One region of the Dethiosulfatibacter sp. genome, then DNA from elsewhere that is predicted to be linked to it. Evidence: a T-box and tRNA genes for the amino acid it is inferred to sense, from the RefSeq annotation. Region 1 holds a T-box; the other regions hold tRNA genes.
What was found. The T-box of region 1 lies ahead of leuS (leucine--tRNA ligase). A T-box ahead of a tRNA ligase gene usually reads a tRNA of that ligase, here a tRNA-Leu.

Region 1 (5,960 bases):
ATGACATATTCCATGGTATTTTGCAGCTCACGTACATTTCCTGGCCAATCATACTTCTCAAGGCATTCCCAAAATGACGGTTCTATGTCCTTGATTTTCTTCTTGAATATACCAGCGTAACGGTTAACGAAATAGTCTGAAAGAAGCCTCACGTCTCCCTCACGTTTCCTTAAAGGTATTGTCTTTATAGGTATTACATTCAAGCGATAAAACAAGTCTTCACGAAAAGCTTTTTCTCCAATCATTTCTTCCAGATTTTTATTTGTGGCAGCCACTACTCTAACATCTATCTTGATAGGCTTAGTTTCACCCAGCTTTACAATTTCTCTCTCTTCCAACACCCTCAGAAGCTTCACCTGTATATGAATGGGCATGTCCCCTATTTCATCCAAAAACAATGTCCCTTTATGGGCAAGTTCAAATTTACCCATTTTACCTCTGGGATCGGCACCTGTAAAGGCTCCTTTAACATATCCAAACAATTCACTTTCCAGCAGATTTTCAGGTATCGCTCCGCAGTTTATAGCAACGAAGGGCTCATTGTACCTTTCGCTCTCCTCATGTAGTGCCCGAGCGACCAGTTCCTTCCCTGTACCGCTTTCACCTGAAATCATTACCGATGAAGTCGTTGAAGCCACCTGCTTTATTCTTTCCTTTAGCTTCTCCATTTGGACTGATCTTCCCAGCAATCTGGTAACGCCGATTTTCTCATATGATGTCATGAATTTCCGGGCACTGGCTTTAATCGTGTTAACATCCTTGAAAATAAATGCGCAATCATATGTTTTGTTGTGGATTTCGAAGTATGATCCAACCAGAGCATATTCTTTTTCCATAACACTGACGTTATACTCATCCATTCCCATAATCTGACCATCCGTCTTCTTGAGATCGATATCAATTTCATCCATGGACATGTCTTCAAGCTGTAGTATTTCCCGTGCACCAGCATTGATTCGATGCAATTTCCCTTCTTTGTCAAAAATCATGACCCCATCATCGATTCTATCCACAATTGTATTCATTAGGTTGACCATGCCCTGCATGCGGATGCTCTCCATCATCTCTGCCGCTTTCAACGATATAAGCCCCGTCATTTGATCAAGAAATTCCATGAAGACTTCAAGATTCGTTTGAATATAATCAAACTGTTCATCGGTATAACAAACAAACCCAATTACACCAATAACCTGGTCCTTCAACTTTATAGGTGCACTCATCTCAAACTTTTCTTCACAAATGTCTTTTTGAGCACATTTTTGGCATAGTGGATGTATGCCTGGATTCATGATTATCTGCTTTTCACCAGTTGAAATCACCTCTTCGTATACACAGCCAATAAAAACCGTTCCATCTTCCTTTGTATATGCATATCTATTGAATTTTCCAGAAATCAAATTCATTTGACTGTCGACAATTTCCACATCCACTTTCATAATCTTTGACATTATTTCCGCGTGCTTGTCGACATCTTCCTTAATCTTAAACAAAATATTCTCCAAAATCTTCACCGCCTCGATCTGTTAGAAATTAATACTGAATTAATTATATCATTCGTCAGTGCAAAAGTGTAGTATCATGTAAATTGCAGTTATCATTCTCTATAAATATACAACGAAAAAAAGCTGAAACACAGGTTACACTCCTGCATTTCAGCTTGTCAATATTTCTATATATTGTCTTACTTCACAACTATGTTGTAAATTTTTCCGGGAACAAATATTTCCTTGACGATTGTCTTGTCGCCTATTGCCTTTTGAACAGAAGCATCATCCATAGCAATCTTGTTTGCAGCTTCCTTGTCAGCATCTTTCGGTATGCTGATTTTAGCCTTAACCTTTCCATTGATCTGAACAGGCATCACGATTACATCTTCAACAGTCTTCTCTTCGTCCCAAGTTGGCCACTGAGCCTCGTTAAGCATTCCGCCAAAGTTTTGCATCTCCCAGATTTCCTCTGTCATATGTGGCGATACAGGGTTAAGAATTACAAGAAGTGACTTAATCTCGTCTTTTGTAACACTTCCCTTATCATAGAATTCGTTTACAAGGGTCATCATTGCAGCAATTGCAGTGTTGAACTTCATTTCCTCATAGTCTTCGGAAACCTTCTTGATTGTTTTGTTCATTGATGTCTCAAGATCCTTGGTATATCCTTCTCCATCAACTATCATTTCCTGAAGTTTCCATACCCTGTCAAGGAATCTCTTGCATCCCTTAACAGCGTTAGGATTCCACGGAGCAGGCTTTTCGTAGTCACCGATAAACATTACATATGCTCTCAAGGTATCTGCACCATAATCCGCAATTATTTCATTAGGATTTACAACATTACCCTTTGACTTGGACATCTTGTTTCCATCAGGTCCAAGAATCAATCCCTGGGCAGTTCTCTTCGCATAGGGCTCTTTTGTCGGAACTACTCCAATGTCATATAGGAATCTATGCCAGAATCTTGAATAAAGAAGGTGACGGGTAACATGCTCCATTCCTCCGTTATACCAGTCAACCTGGCCCCAGTAATCAAGGTTTTCCTTGCTTGCCAGTGCTTCGTTGTTTTTATTGTCCATATATCTTAGATAATACCAGCTTGATCCTGCCCATTGAGGCATTGTATCTGTTTCTCTCTTTGCAGGTCCACCACATTTCGGACAAGTAGTATTTACCCAGTCTTCCATTGCAGCAAGGGGAGATTCTCCAGTATCTGTAGGCTGGTAGTTTTCAACTACGGGAAGTCTAACAGGAAGATCCTCTTCAGGAACTCCAACTATTCCGCACTCTTCACAGTGAATAATTGGGAATGGCTCTCCCCAATATCTCTGTCTATTGAAAGCCCAGTCCTTCATCTTGTAGTTTATGGTTCTTTCTCCAATTCCTTTTTCTACAAGAATATCTATAATCTTTGCTATTGCTTCCTTTACTCTCATTCCATTTATAACATCTGAGTTTACAAGGATTCCGTCGCTTGTATCAGTGAATGCTTCCTTTGTTACATCTCCACCCTTGATTACCTCTATAATAGGTATGTCGAACTTCGTAGCGAATTCCCAGTCTCTATTATCGTGACCCGGTACCGCCATTATTGCTCCGGTTCCATATCCCATCATTACATAGTCTGCAACCCATACCGGTATTTCCTCATCATTTACAGGGTTTATTGCCTTAAGACCTTTTATTTCAACACCAGACTTTTCCTTTGCAAGCTGAACTCTTTCGAATTCGGTCTTGGTCTGTGCGTATTCCTGGTATTCGTGTATTTCATTTATATTTGTAATCTGATCATGGTATTTTTTTACAAGGGGATGTTCCGGTGCTATTACCATAAAGGTAGCTCCATATAAAGTATCCGGTCTTGTAGTGAATACCTTGAGTACCTCGTCTTCTCCCTTGATCCTGAAGTCGACTTCGGCACCTATTGATTTTCCTATCCAATTTGACTGCTCCAATCTAATTCTTGGCAGGTAGTCCACCTTATCAAGTCCATCAAGAAGCTTCTCTGCATACTCCCTTATTTTCAGGAACCATACATCCTTTTCCATCTGTACAACTTCGTTTCCACATCTGTCGCATGCTCCGTCTCTGAAGTCCTCATTTGCAAGTACAACCTTGCAGTCGGTACAGAAGTTTACATAGGTCTTGTCCCTGAAGGCAAGTCCGTTTTCAAAAAGCTTAAGGAATATCCACTGTGTCCACTTATAGTAGTCTGGATCTGTAGTATCTATCACTCTGTCCCAGTCAAATGAATATCCTATCTTTCTAAGCTGGTCAGAAAACACTTCAATGTTTCTGTCCGTCACTGTTCTTGGGTGCTCTCCAGTCTGAATTGCATAGTTTTCAGTAGGAAGTCCGAAAGCATCGAATCCTATTGGGAACAATACGTTATATCCCTGCATTCTTCTCTTTCTTGATATTATTTCAAGAGAAGAGTATGCTCTAACGTGTCCTACGTGAAGTCCTGCTCCCGACGGATATGGAAACTCCACCAGGTTGTAGTATTTCGGTTTTTCTGAATTATCTTCAGCCTTGAATGTTTCTTTTTCTTCCCAAATTTTCTGCCATTTTTTTTCAATAGCAGTTGGATTATACGAAACCATAATTTCCCTCCTAGTTTTAAGCAACAGCCTAGTTGAGTTTATTCATGAAACAAATGTATCGCAATTCATCAATGCGATACATTTGTTTCATGAATAAGTACGAAACTCACTGTTGATTAAAACATCCTTAATTTATTAAACGAATAAGTACGAAACTCACTGTTGATTAAAACATCCTTAATTTATTAAATGAATAAGTACGAAACTCGCTGTTGATTAAACATCCTTAGTTTTTTTGAATGTAACCTAAACTTAGATTAATTAAAACATCCTTAATTTTTTTATTGCAAACTAGACTCTGGACATCCTATTGATTATGTCCACAAACAAAAATAAAGCTTTCCATCACATGGGACGAAAAACTTCCGCGGTACCACCCATATTAGACAAAAAGTCTCTCTTATTTTAAATTGAGCTCACGGGTAAGTTCAGCCTCTGAAGATACTGTTTCTCACCTGCCAACAGCTCTCTTAAATCTTTTTTCGGCCTACTGCTCCCCTTCTATGCTCTATTAATTTCTAAATTGTATTATATCAAAGGAATACGAATTTATCAACAGATTTTCTATATGATACCTGCCATTTTTGTAACTTCCATCCCTTTTTCTTCCCATTTAGCTATAATCTTGTTAAGACCAATGGAATCGCTTGGTATATGTCCTGCCACTATTACATTTCCAATGTTCTGTTTTCTTACTTCATCAAGAACATTTACAGGTGCGTGCATGGCCACTATTGTGCCTACTCCCGCTTCGAAATATGCCTTGTAGACATCGGCTCCACCGTTTGTTCCACCAGCATAGAGTACGGCTATTTTCCCCGCATAACTTTTGGGACCTCCTACTCTTATCATAGGCTCAGTTAGTCCTCTCTTATATTCATCTATTTCATAGAGTGCGTCCACCACATCTTGAAGTGTCTTCCTGTCATTGTCCTTGAATTTGTCGTCAAGATGGTACTGTACAATTTTCTCTCCGATAAGGTCAGCAGGTATGTGTATATTCATGAAAGGCATCTTCATCAGCCTCGCAGCGGAAGATACTGAATCATAGTTTGAAACCTGATTGGCAAGACTAACTATCGTCCTGGCCTTTTGAAGGACCTTCTGGGCTCTGTTTACCGGAATTCCAAATTCAACCATCTTGTCAATTTGAAAATCCATTACCTTGTAGAAGTCAGCCTTTGCTCCATCTGCCTTTGGATGGTGGCTTATTACACAGTCATAGCCCATTTCCCTTCCAAGCATAAGCTCGGGAGTTTCCATGTCCACTCCTATTAGTATTCTTTTTATATTATCCCCTTCTACAGTTATTGTAGTATCATGGGGCATTTTATCAAGATCTGCCATCTCAAGGGCAATATCCATAAGTTCTTTTGTATTCATGTCATTCCTCCATATTTTAACTTTCTAATGCTGAAATGTGTCGCTATAGGCTGCAAAGTGAACATGGTCTTCCCAAACTCCATTGATTAGAAGATACCTTTTTGAAAACCCTTCCTTTTCCAGCTTAAGCTTTTCGGCAACCCTCATGGATTTCAAGTTCCTTGGAATGATGTTAACCTCAATTCTGTGAAGGTTGTATTCCTCAAACATTATCTCGATTCCCTTGGTAACAGCTTCAGTCATATATCCATTATTGATTTCGTCCTTGTCCAACTTGTATCCCAGGAAGCAAGATTTGAAATTTCCATAGATTATATTGTTAAAACATAGGTTTCCTATAGCTCTTGAGTCGTCACCTTTCTTGAAGATCCAGAATCTTATGAGTCTCTTGTTTAAGAATTCCGAATATTCATACTTGAGATTTTCCAACTGACCCTGTCTTGTATAAAACATATTGTCCCTGTCCGGATCCCATTCTGCTAAA
Region 2 (3,845 bases), on a different contig from region 1:
TTGCTTCTACAAAGGCATATACTGCCCAGATAGCAGTTCTTTCAATATTGGCATGCACTATAGTAGAGGATTGCAGTTTTGACATAATCAATGAGCTTTCAAGAGCTGCAAGCGTCATGGAAGGACTTTGTGACAACAAGGAACTATACGAGAAACTTGCAAAAGAATATCTTCTTGAGTCAAGGAGTTGTTTTTATATAGGAAGACATGTGGACTATTATACATGCCTTGAAGCGGCACTTAAGCTTAAGGAAATATCATATATTCAGGCAGAAGGTTTTGCAGCCGGAGAGCTGAAACATGGTACCATAGCGTTGATAGAAGATAATACTCCTGTTGTAGCAATAATAACCCAGGAACGGATAAACCTTAACACAAGAAGTAATATAAAGGAAGTAAAAGCTAGAGGAGCGGCTGTAATAGCAATATCTTTGAAAAGACTGAGTGCGGAAACAGATCAGATAATAATTAATGATGTACATGAAAAGCTAACCCCGCTGGTATCGGCAATACCTGCTCAACTTTTGGCATATTATGCAGCTCTGCATAAGGACTGCGACATAGACAAGCCTAGAAACCTGGCAAAGTCTGTAACAGTAGAATAAAATTCAGTCACGGGAATGATTTTATCATTTTCGTGATTTTTTTGTAGTTTAAAAAAAGTTGAAAAAAGCTGAAGTAATGAAGAAACTTGCAAAGAAACATAAAATAAGCAAGATGAAGGAAATGGCTAGAGAAATGTTTGCTGAGGATAAATTTTATTTGAAATATAAGAATTATTTAAAGGAAATGAGAAGGAAAGTTGACATAAAAGTAGCTCCAGATAATGCGACTTTTTCCGGAATTTTGATGATGTCTGTAGAATAACAATTAAAATTAAATTTATACTTGCGTTACATATCACTTTGTGCTATTATCTTACTTATGGGTTACGCCGAAGTGGTGGAACTGGCAGACGCGCTGGACTCAAAATCCAGTGAGGTAACACTCGTGTGGGTTCGAGTCCCACCTTCGGCACCAGTAAAAAGCGCCTTGAAGATTTAGTCTTCAAGGTGATTTTGCGTTTTTGTAGATTGCAGTGTATAATAAAAATGAACTAATTATTCTGATATTAAAGGGGAATCATTATGAAGATTATAGAAACCGAAAGATTGATTTTGAGGCAATGGAAAATATCTGATATGGATGACTTGTTCGAATATGCACAAAATGAACTTGTAGGACCTAATGCCGGTTGGAAACCTCATGAAAATATCAACAAAAGCAGGGATGTAATCAAACACTTTATTGGAAGTGGAGAGGTTTATGCCATCGAATTAAAGAAAACAAAAAAGGTGATAGGAAGTATTGGCATCCATGAAAGGTATCCTGATCCTGAAAAGAAAGATTTAAAACAAAGAGAAATTGGATATGTGTTAAATCCTGATTATTGGGGAAATGGGTATGTACCCGAAGCTGTAGATTATTTGGTTGAATACTGTTTCAAAGAACTGGAACTTGACTTGGTATGGAGTGGTCACTTTGACTTTAATAAAAATTCGCAAAAAGTTAGTGAAAAATGCGGATTTAAATACACATTCAGCAAGGAAGAGGTTATTAAAGGACTTGATAACAAGAAAGTCACTACTTTGTATTATTCCAAGGAGAAAAATAAATAAATTTATACTTGCACTGGTAAAAATTTTGTGCTATTATCTTAATTACTGGTCACGCCGAAGTGGTGGAACTGGCAGACGCGCTGGACTCAAAATCCAGTGAGGTAACACTCGTGTGGGTTCGAGTCCCACTTTCGGCACCATTGTGATAACACTTTCAAGTTAATGCTTGAAAGTGTTGTTTTTTTGCAAAAATAGAAGATTTCAGTACTAAAAAAATACAATGTGTACTATATCGTCTGTAGCTATGGAAAACATAAGATATTTCTGCTATAATGATATGGAAAACAAGATTAATTATTAAAGGTGTAAAAGAATGATATTAATAACTGGGATTGCTATAGTGATTTTATTAATAGTCTTAACGGGTGCACTTATCAAAAATTGAGATGAGTAATTTTGATGCATCCTTTTTTTTGAAATGATTTTGCAGTGTCCAGTTTGATATAATTAAAAATTCTGGAGGTATTATAATGTTGGTATCGGCTAAAAAAATGATGGCAGATGCAGTTAAGGGAAAATATGCAGTGGGTCACTTCAATATTAATAATCTTGAGTGGACAAAAGCAATACTTCTAACTGCACAGGAAAACAACTCACCTGTTATGCTAGGAGTTTCTGAAGGCGCAGGGAAATATATGGGAGGCTACAGAGCGGTTGTGGGTTTGGTCAAGGGAATGATTGAAGACCTTAGTATTACTGTCCCTGTTGCGATACATCTTGATCACGGATCATATGAAGGTGCAATGAAAGCTATGGAAGCTGGATTCTCTTCAGTAATGTTTGATGGTTCTCATTATGACATAGATGAAAATATCGAAAAAACAAAAGAAATAATTGCTATAGCTCGAGCACAGGGAATCACTGTTGAAGCTGAAGTTGGAGCAATAGGTGGCGAGGAAGACGGAGTTGTTGGTGCTGGAGAACTTGCGGATCCTCAGGAATGTAAAAAAATTGCAGACCTTGGTGTTGAGATGCTAGCTGCTGGGATTGGCAATATACATGGAAAATATCCAGCAAACTGGAATGGTCTTGATTTTGGAATATTAGCAGAAATCAAGAAACTTACTGGTGATATGCCGTTGGTTCTTCACGGTGGAACAGGAATACCTGTAGATATGATTAAGGAAGCTATTTCTCTTGGTGTAGCAAAAATCAATGTAAATACTGAGTGCCAGTTGTCATTTGCTGCTGCTACAAGAAAATACATCGAAGAAGGCAAAGACCTTGTAGGAAAGGGATATGATCCAAGAAAAATCTTAGGACCTGGATTTGAAGCAATCAAGGCTACTGTTAAGGAGAAAATGGAAATATTCGGATCAGTAAATAAGGCATAAGAAAAAAATAAATTTTAAATGGAGCCTTGGTCGATATGATTGAGGCTTCAATAAATCTATGAAGAATAAAAATATACTGTGGCAGGTGATGATTTGTTTGACCGTCGTAAGGGCGGGTTTTATTTTTCGAATTTAATAAGCGAGGACATAAATGTGTTAGGAACGATAGTAAATACAATAGCAATAATACTAGGAAGCCTTACTGGGTATTTTTTTAAAAATCTCATACCTGAACGATTCAGTGAAAGTATAATGAAGTCAATAAGTCTTTCTATAGTACTCATAGGGATTAAAATGGCCATAGGGACGGAAAATATCCTTCTAGTCATATGTAGTGTGGTCATAGGTACCTTGATGGGTGAGGTTGTTGATATTGAATCAAAACTTGAAGGAGCAGGTGATAAGCTTCAAAACAGGATAAAGGGTGACAGCAATATAAGCCAGGGATTTGTAACTTCATCACTTATGTATTGTGTGGGGTCAATGGCAATAATAGGAGCCATCGAAGGTGGACTTCTTGGGAAACACGATGTATTGTTTGCAAAGTCGCTATTGGACGGAATAATATCAATTGCTTTGACTGCGTCTCTTGGTATCGGTGTTATTTTTTCAAGTATTCCTGTTTTTCTCTATCAGGGGTCAATAGTTCTTTTGGCAGGGTCTTTAAGGGATGTGCTTACGGATGTTGTAATCAACGAGATGTCAGCAGTAGGTGGTCTTTTAATTATGTCTCTCGGTCTAAATGTTATAATTAAGGAAAGAATTAAAGTTGGGAACATGCTTCCTGCACTTTTTATTCCTTTGATATACTATGTCGCAATCAGTTTTATTTAATATCTTGAGTTTTGAAGAA
Region 3 (4,157 bases), on a different contig from region 1:
CCGTATAAAATACCGTGTTTGAATCAATACTATCAAGGAAGTTTTCATTTTCAAAATCATCCATATTTTCAAACTGTAATATCCTCATACCAGGATATCCCAGCTTGTTTTTCAACTCACATACCTCTTCAGTTATATGGCCAAGGTCCTCTGCAATCACTGGTATTTCACCCAAATACTTCTTAAGACTTAAAAAGAAACCATAACCTGGTCCCTTGGACCATTTACCGTTAACTGCATTAATATCTCCAAAGGGAACCTCCCAGTATGCTTCAAATCCTCTGAAATGATCCAGTCGAATAATATCATGTTTTTCCAGTGAATTTTCAATCCTCTTTATCCACCATAGAAAATCATGAGTTGCCATTTCATCCCATCTGTATACAGGGTTTTCCCACAGCTGCCCCGTTTCACTGAAATCATCAGGAGGAACACCCGCTACAGTCAAGGGATTACCCTTGGAATCAATGTTGAAAAGCTCTTGGTGCGACCAGACATCTGCACTTTCAAGAGAGGTGTAAATAGGTACATCACCAATAATCCTTATTCCCCTGTCGTTGGCATATTTTCTAAGTTCCTTCCACTGTCTGTGGAATATATACTGAAGAAACTTCTCACAATATATTTCTTCGCTTAGTTTTTCTTTATATTCATTCAAGATTTTTTCATCTCTATTAGCCAGTTCCTTGTTCCACCTGGTCCAGTCTCTTGACTTGAAAAGTTTTGACAAAGAAATGTAAAGGGCAAAATTGTCAATCCAGTACTTACTGCAAGAAACAAAGGATTCATAGTCTGATTTTATATCTTTTACTTTCGTGTCCATTAAGGACTTAAAATTTAAAAACGCCTTTTTAAACAGTATTTCCTTTAACTTCCTAACCTTTAAAAAGTCGACTCTTCCATCTGAAAAATCAGGCAGATCCATTAAATCTTCTTTATTTAAATATCCATCTTCAACCATAATATCAAAACTTATTAACATTGTGTTGCCTGCAAAAACACAAGGTGACTTATAAGGGGAATTGTACTCGTCCACAGGATTTAAAGGAAGCACCTGCCAAAGACTCTGTTTCGAATCCGCCAGAAAATCTATAAATTCACGAGCTTCTATACCCATATCACCTATGCCATATTTTGAGGGCAAAGATGAAATATGAAACAAAATGCCGCTTTTTCTTGGAAATTTCATATGAACACCCTCTTCTAAATTCTATTCAAAATAGTGATTTATAAATGATATCAACTGTAGTTTATTAATCATATTTGAATAATTTATTATAACATATTTAAACATATTATAATTCACTGATACGCCATACATATTCAAACATACGTTCTAAGCTTAATTGATATTATACCTCAATCCATGGTTTTGTCAAATAAAAAACGTGAAAAAACGAGCCATAAGCTCGTCATTTTTCTTGGTGCGGACGGGGGGATTTGAACCCCCACACCTATACAGGCACTAGCCCCTCAAGCTAGCGTGTCTGCCGTTCCACCACATCCGCATATTTAATTAATACATCTTTTATTTAAGTTGCTTGATTATTATAATAGAAATAAAAGGGTTTGTAAAGTATAAATTCACAATTTATCTAAATAAATATTACAAATCCTTTTTGCTTAAAACTGAAAGTAAATAAAGGTGCTCTGCTCAGTCTTGGCGATGACTATAAGTACTACTACCACTGCCGCATACCCTAGTGCTCTCACTGGTATCGGTAATTGTTCCTGAATTTTTACCGACAGTTTTTTCTCGTTTTTTCTAATATAGTATTCCAATACATGTATGAAATATAATCCTGCAGAAATCATGATATATTTAACTTGGAATGGTGTTACTGTGAGGCTGCTTATGTCGAACATCTTCTTTATTATAAAAATCGCCTGGGAGAATGTCTTTGCCCGAAAGAACACCCATCCTATGCTTGTAAGATTGAAAAAAACAAATATGCAAACTACATTATACCAATTCTTATCCATCACCTTGTTTCTAAAATTCGAAAAATACCTCTGGTAAATATTGTGTATTATGACCAATAATCCATGATATGCTCCCCAAATCAAAAAGGTCCAGTCAGCACCGTGCCACATTCCCGATATGGTCATTGCAGCCATTAAAAACACACTCTGCATGGCAAAGCCTCTTCTATTTCCTCCAATAGGAATATATATATAGTCTCTTATCCATGAAGAAAGAGTTATATGCCATCTTTTCCAGAATTCCTTAGGGTTTTTACTTATATATGGAGATTTGAAGTTAATGTCAAGATCCAAGTCAAAGAGGTGTCCCACACCTACTGCTATTTCACTATATGCAGAAAAATCAAAATATATCTGAAAGGCAAAGAGCCATGCTGCAATCCATCCATCCAAAATCGTGAAGTTCATATAGCTGTCGAAAAACCTATTGGCATAGATTGCCAGATAATCTGCAAATAATATCTTTTTAGATAGCCCCATCATTATATAGTAGAGTCCATATTTGAATCTTGATTCTTTCCAACTGCAGTTTTTCAAATCATTTATCTGTGGAAGAAACTGGTAACCCCTCATTATTGGACCTGCTATAAGCTGTCCGAAGAATGATATAAACACCCAAAATCTAAGAAAAGACCTTTCTGGTTCTATTTCCCCTCTCTTTACATCAGTTATATATGCTATGATTTGAAATGTGTAGAAGGATATACCTACAGGCAGAATTATCCTTGAAATGAACTCGTCTTGATTTTGGAATCCTATATTAAAGAAACTGCTCAAGTTTGTCAACATAAACCCTGAGTACTTGAAAAACAGAAGATTCAATGCATTCACTCCAAGACCCAAATAATAATATATGTTGTTTTTACTCTCGTAAAGTCTGATTGCAAAAAAATATGATATGAATGTCACTGCACCAAAAAGTGTCAGGTAATTCAACCCTGATGCACCATAAAACATCAAATTGGCACAGGCAAGAGCGTATACTCTTGATTTAGGTAATATATAGTAAATAAGCACTGTAATGCTCAAAAGCATGATAAATTCAAATGAATGAAACAGCATGTTTTCCTCCTAGTCAAACCATCTGGAAGTATTTTCTATTAATACTTCCGCAAGTTGTTTATATCCTTCAGGTATAAGATGGATATGGTCCGAATATTGACCGTTCTCTATTCTCCCTGTCATATCAAGATATTCAGCCTTACTTGAATCAAAATATTCCTTTACCAGATCAAGATTATCATCATATCCCGGGGTTTTCCTTACCTTGTCAAGAAGTATCCTATTTGCAGGATGCATATAGAATACTGTGTTTTTACCTTCCTGAAATTTCATGATTTTCTCCAGAAAAAATATCTGATAGTTTTTTTCCGTCATATCAAATTTCTTATCACTGAAAATCCTGTACATGGTTGGTTCATTAAGCATCCCCACAAGAAATTCCTTTTCCTCCCAGGATTTTCCTTCGTTGGAAATACTGTCATTTACGCCCTTAAGTTTGCCTAAAAAACCAGCCTTTATGATATCCTTATAGTTCATTACAGACAACCTTTCAAAAATAAACGTTTTTAATTCATCGACAATCCTTGTTTCGATATCAATTTTTATCTTATCGTTCATAACTTCCAAGTTAAGACAATGGTTGTATGCTTCAATATCTTTTTCCTTAAGAATATCTGTAAACCAGAAAACTGGTGCCGGATAAGGATTTCTTCCTACAAAACCCTGATATATAAGGTTTATTACAACATTATCCCTTGAAATATTATAGTCATCCATCATAAGCAGAATTGTATAAATATCTCCAATCTGGTTTGATGGTACTGACAGATTAAATACACCAATATTCTTGTCATATTCTTGAAGTATTTTTTCCATGTAAAAACTAATGGATTGATCCGGTGTTCCAGGAGTACTGTACATTACGGAATCTCCCACAAGAACAATATAATCATCCATCTTTTCTTCCTTTATTATCCTGCCTATCTGTTCAAGGGCTATCTTTATATTTTCATGTTTATTTTTTATAAGATCATACTCGATCCTGTAATTATATATTATTGATGAATCAACCAAACCTGGCAAAAACACCTGGATTAATATCATATATACTATAAAATACAGTATCACTTTTTTATATGGCTTCATAAGTCTCCTTGTTCCATACAATCATT

Region 2: it has a tRNA-Leu gene. The T-box ahead of leuS (leucine--tRNA ligase) is inferred to sense a tRNA for this amino acid. The anticodon was not compared.
Region 3: it has a tRNA-Leu gene. The T-box ahead of leuS (leucine--tRNA ligase) is inferred to sense a tRNA for this amino acid. The anticodon was not compared.

What each region holds. Positions count from the first base shown of each region.
Region 1 covers NZ_CEZJXU010000043.1:3,086-9,045, forward strand. The annotation lists gene AC3AX0_RS02980 (sigma-54 interaction domain-containing protein) at 1-1,490, opposite strand, end outside; gene leuS (leucine--tRNA ligase) at 1,682-4,093, opposite strand; T-box leader at 4,441-4,606, opposite strand; gene AC3AX0_RS02990 (hypothetical protein) at 4,658-5,476, opposite strand; gene AC3AX0_RS02995 (GNAT family N-acetyltransferase) at 5,501-5,960, opposite strand, start outside.
Region 2 covers NZ_CEZJXU010000235.1:12-3,856, forward strand. The annotation lists partial or broken gene AC3AX0_RS08720 (SIS domain-containing protein) at 1-605, shown strand, start outside; gene AC3AX0_RS08725 (hypothetical protein) at 682-867, shown strand; tRNA gene AC3AX0_RS08730 (tRNA-Leu) at 934-1,020, shown strand; gene AC3AX0_RS08735 (GNAT family N-acetyltransferase) at 1,128-1,658, shown strand; tRNA gene AC3AX0_RS08740 (tRNA-Leu) at 1,712-1,798, shown strand; gene fba (class II fructose-1,6-bisphosphate aldolase) at 2,129-2,992, shown strand; gene AC3AX0_RS08750 (DUF554 domain-containing protein) at 3,071-3,826, shown strand.
Region 3 covers NZ_CEZJXU010000203.1:77-4,233, forward strand. The annotation lists partial or broken gene malQ (4-alpha-glucanotransferase) at 1-1,189, opposite strand, end outside; tRNA gene AC3AX0_RS08030 (tRNA-Leu) at 1,423-1,508, opposite strand; gene AC3AX0_RS08035 (MBOAT family O-acyltransferase) at 1,624-3,045, opposite strand; gene AC3AX0_RS08040 (hypothetical protein) at 3,055-4,131, opposite strand.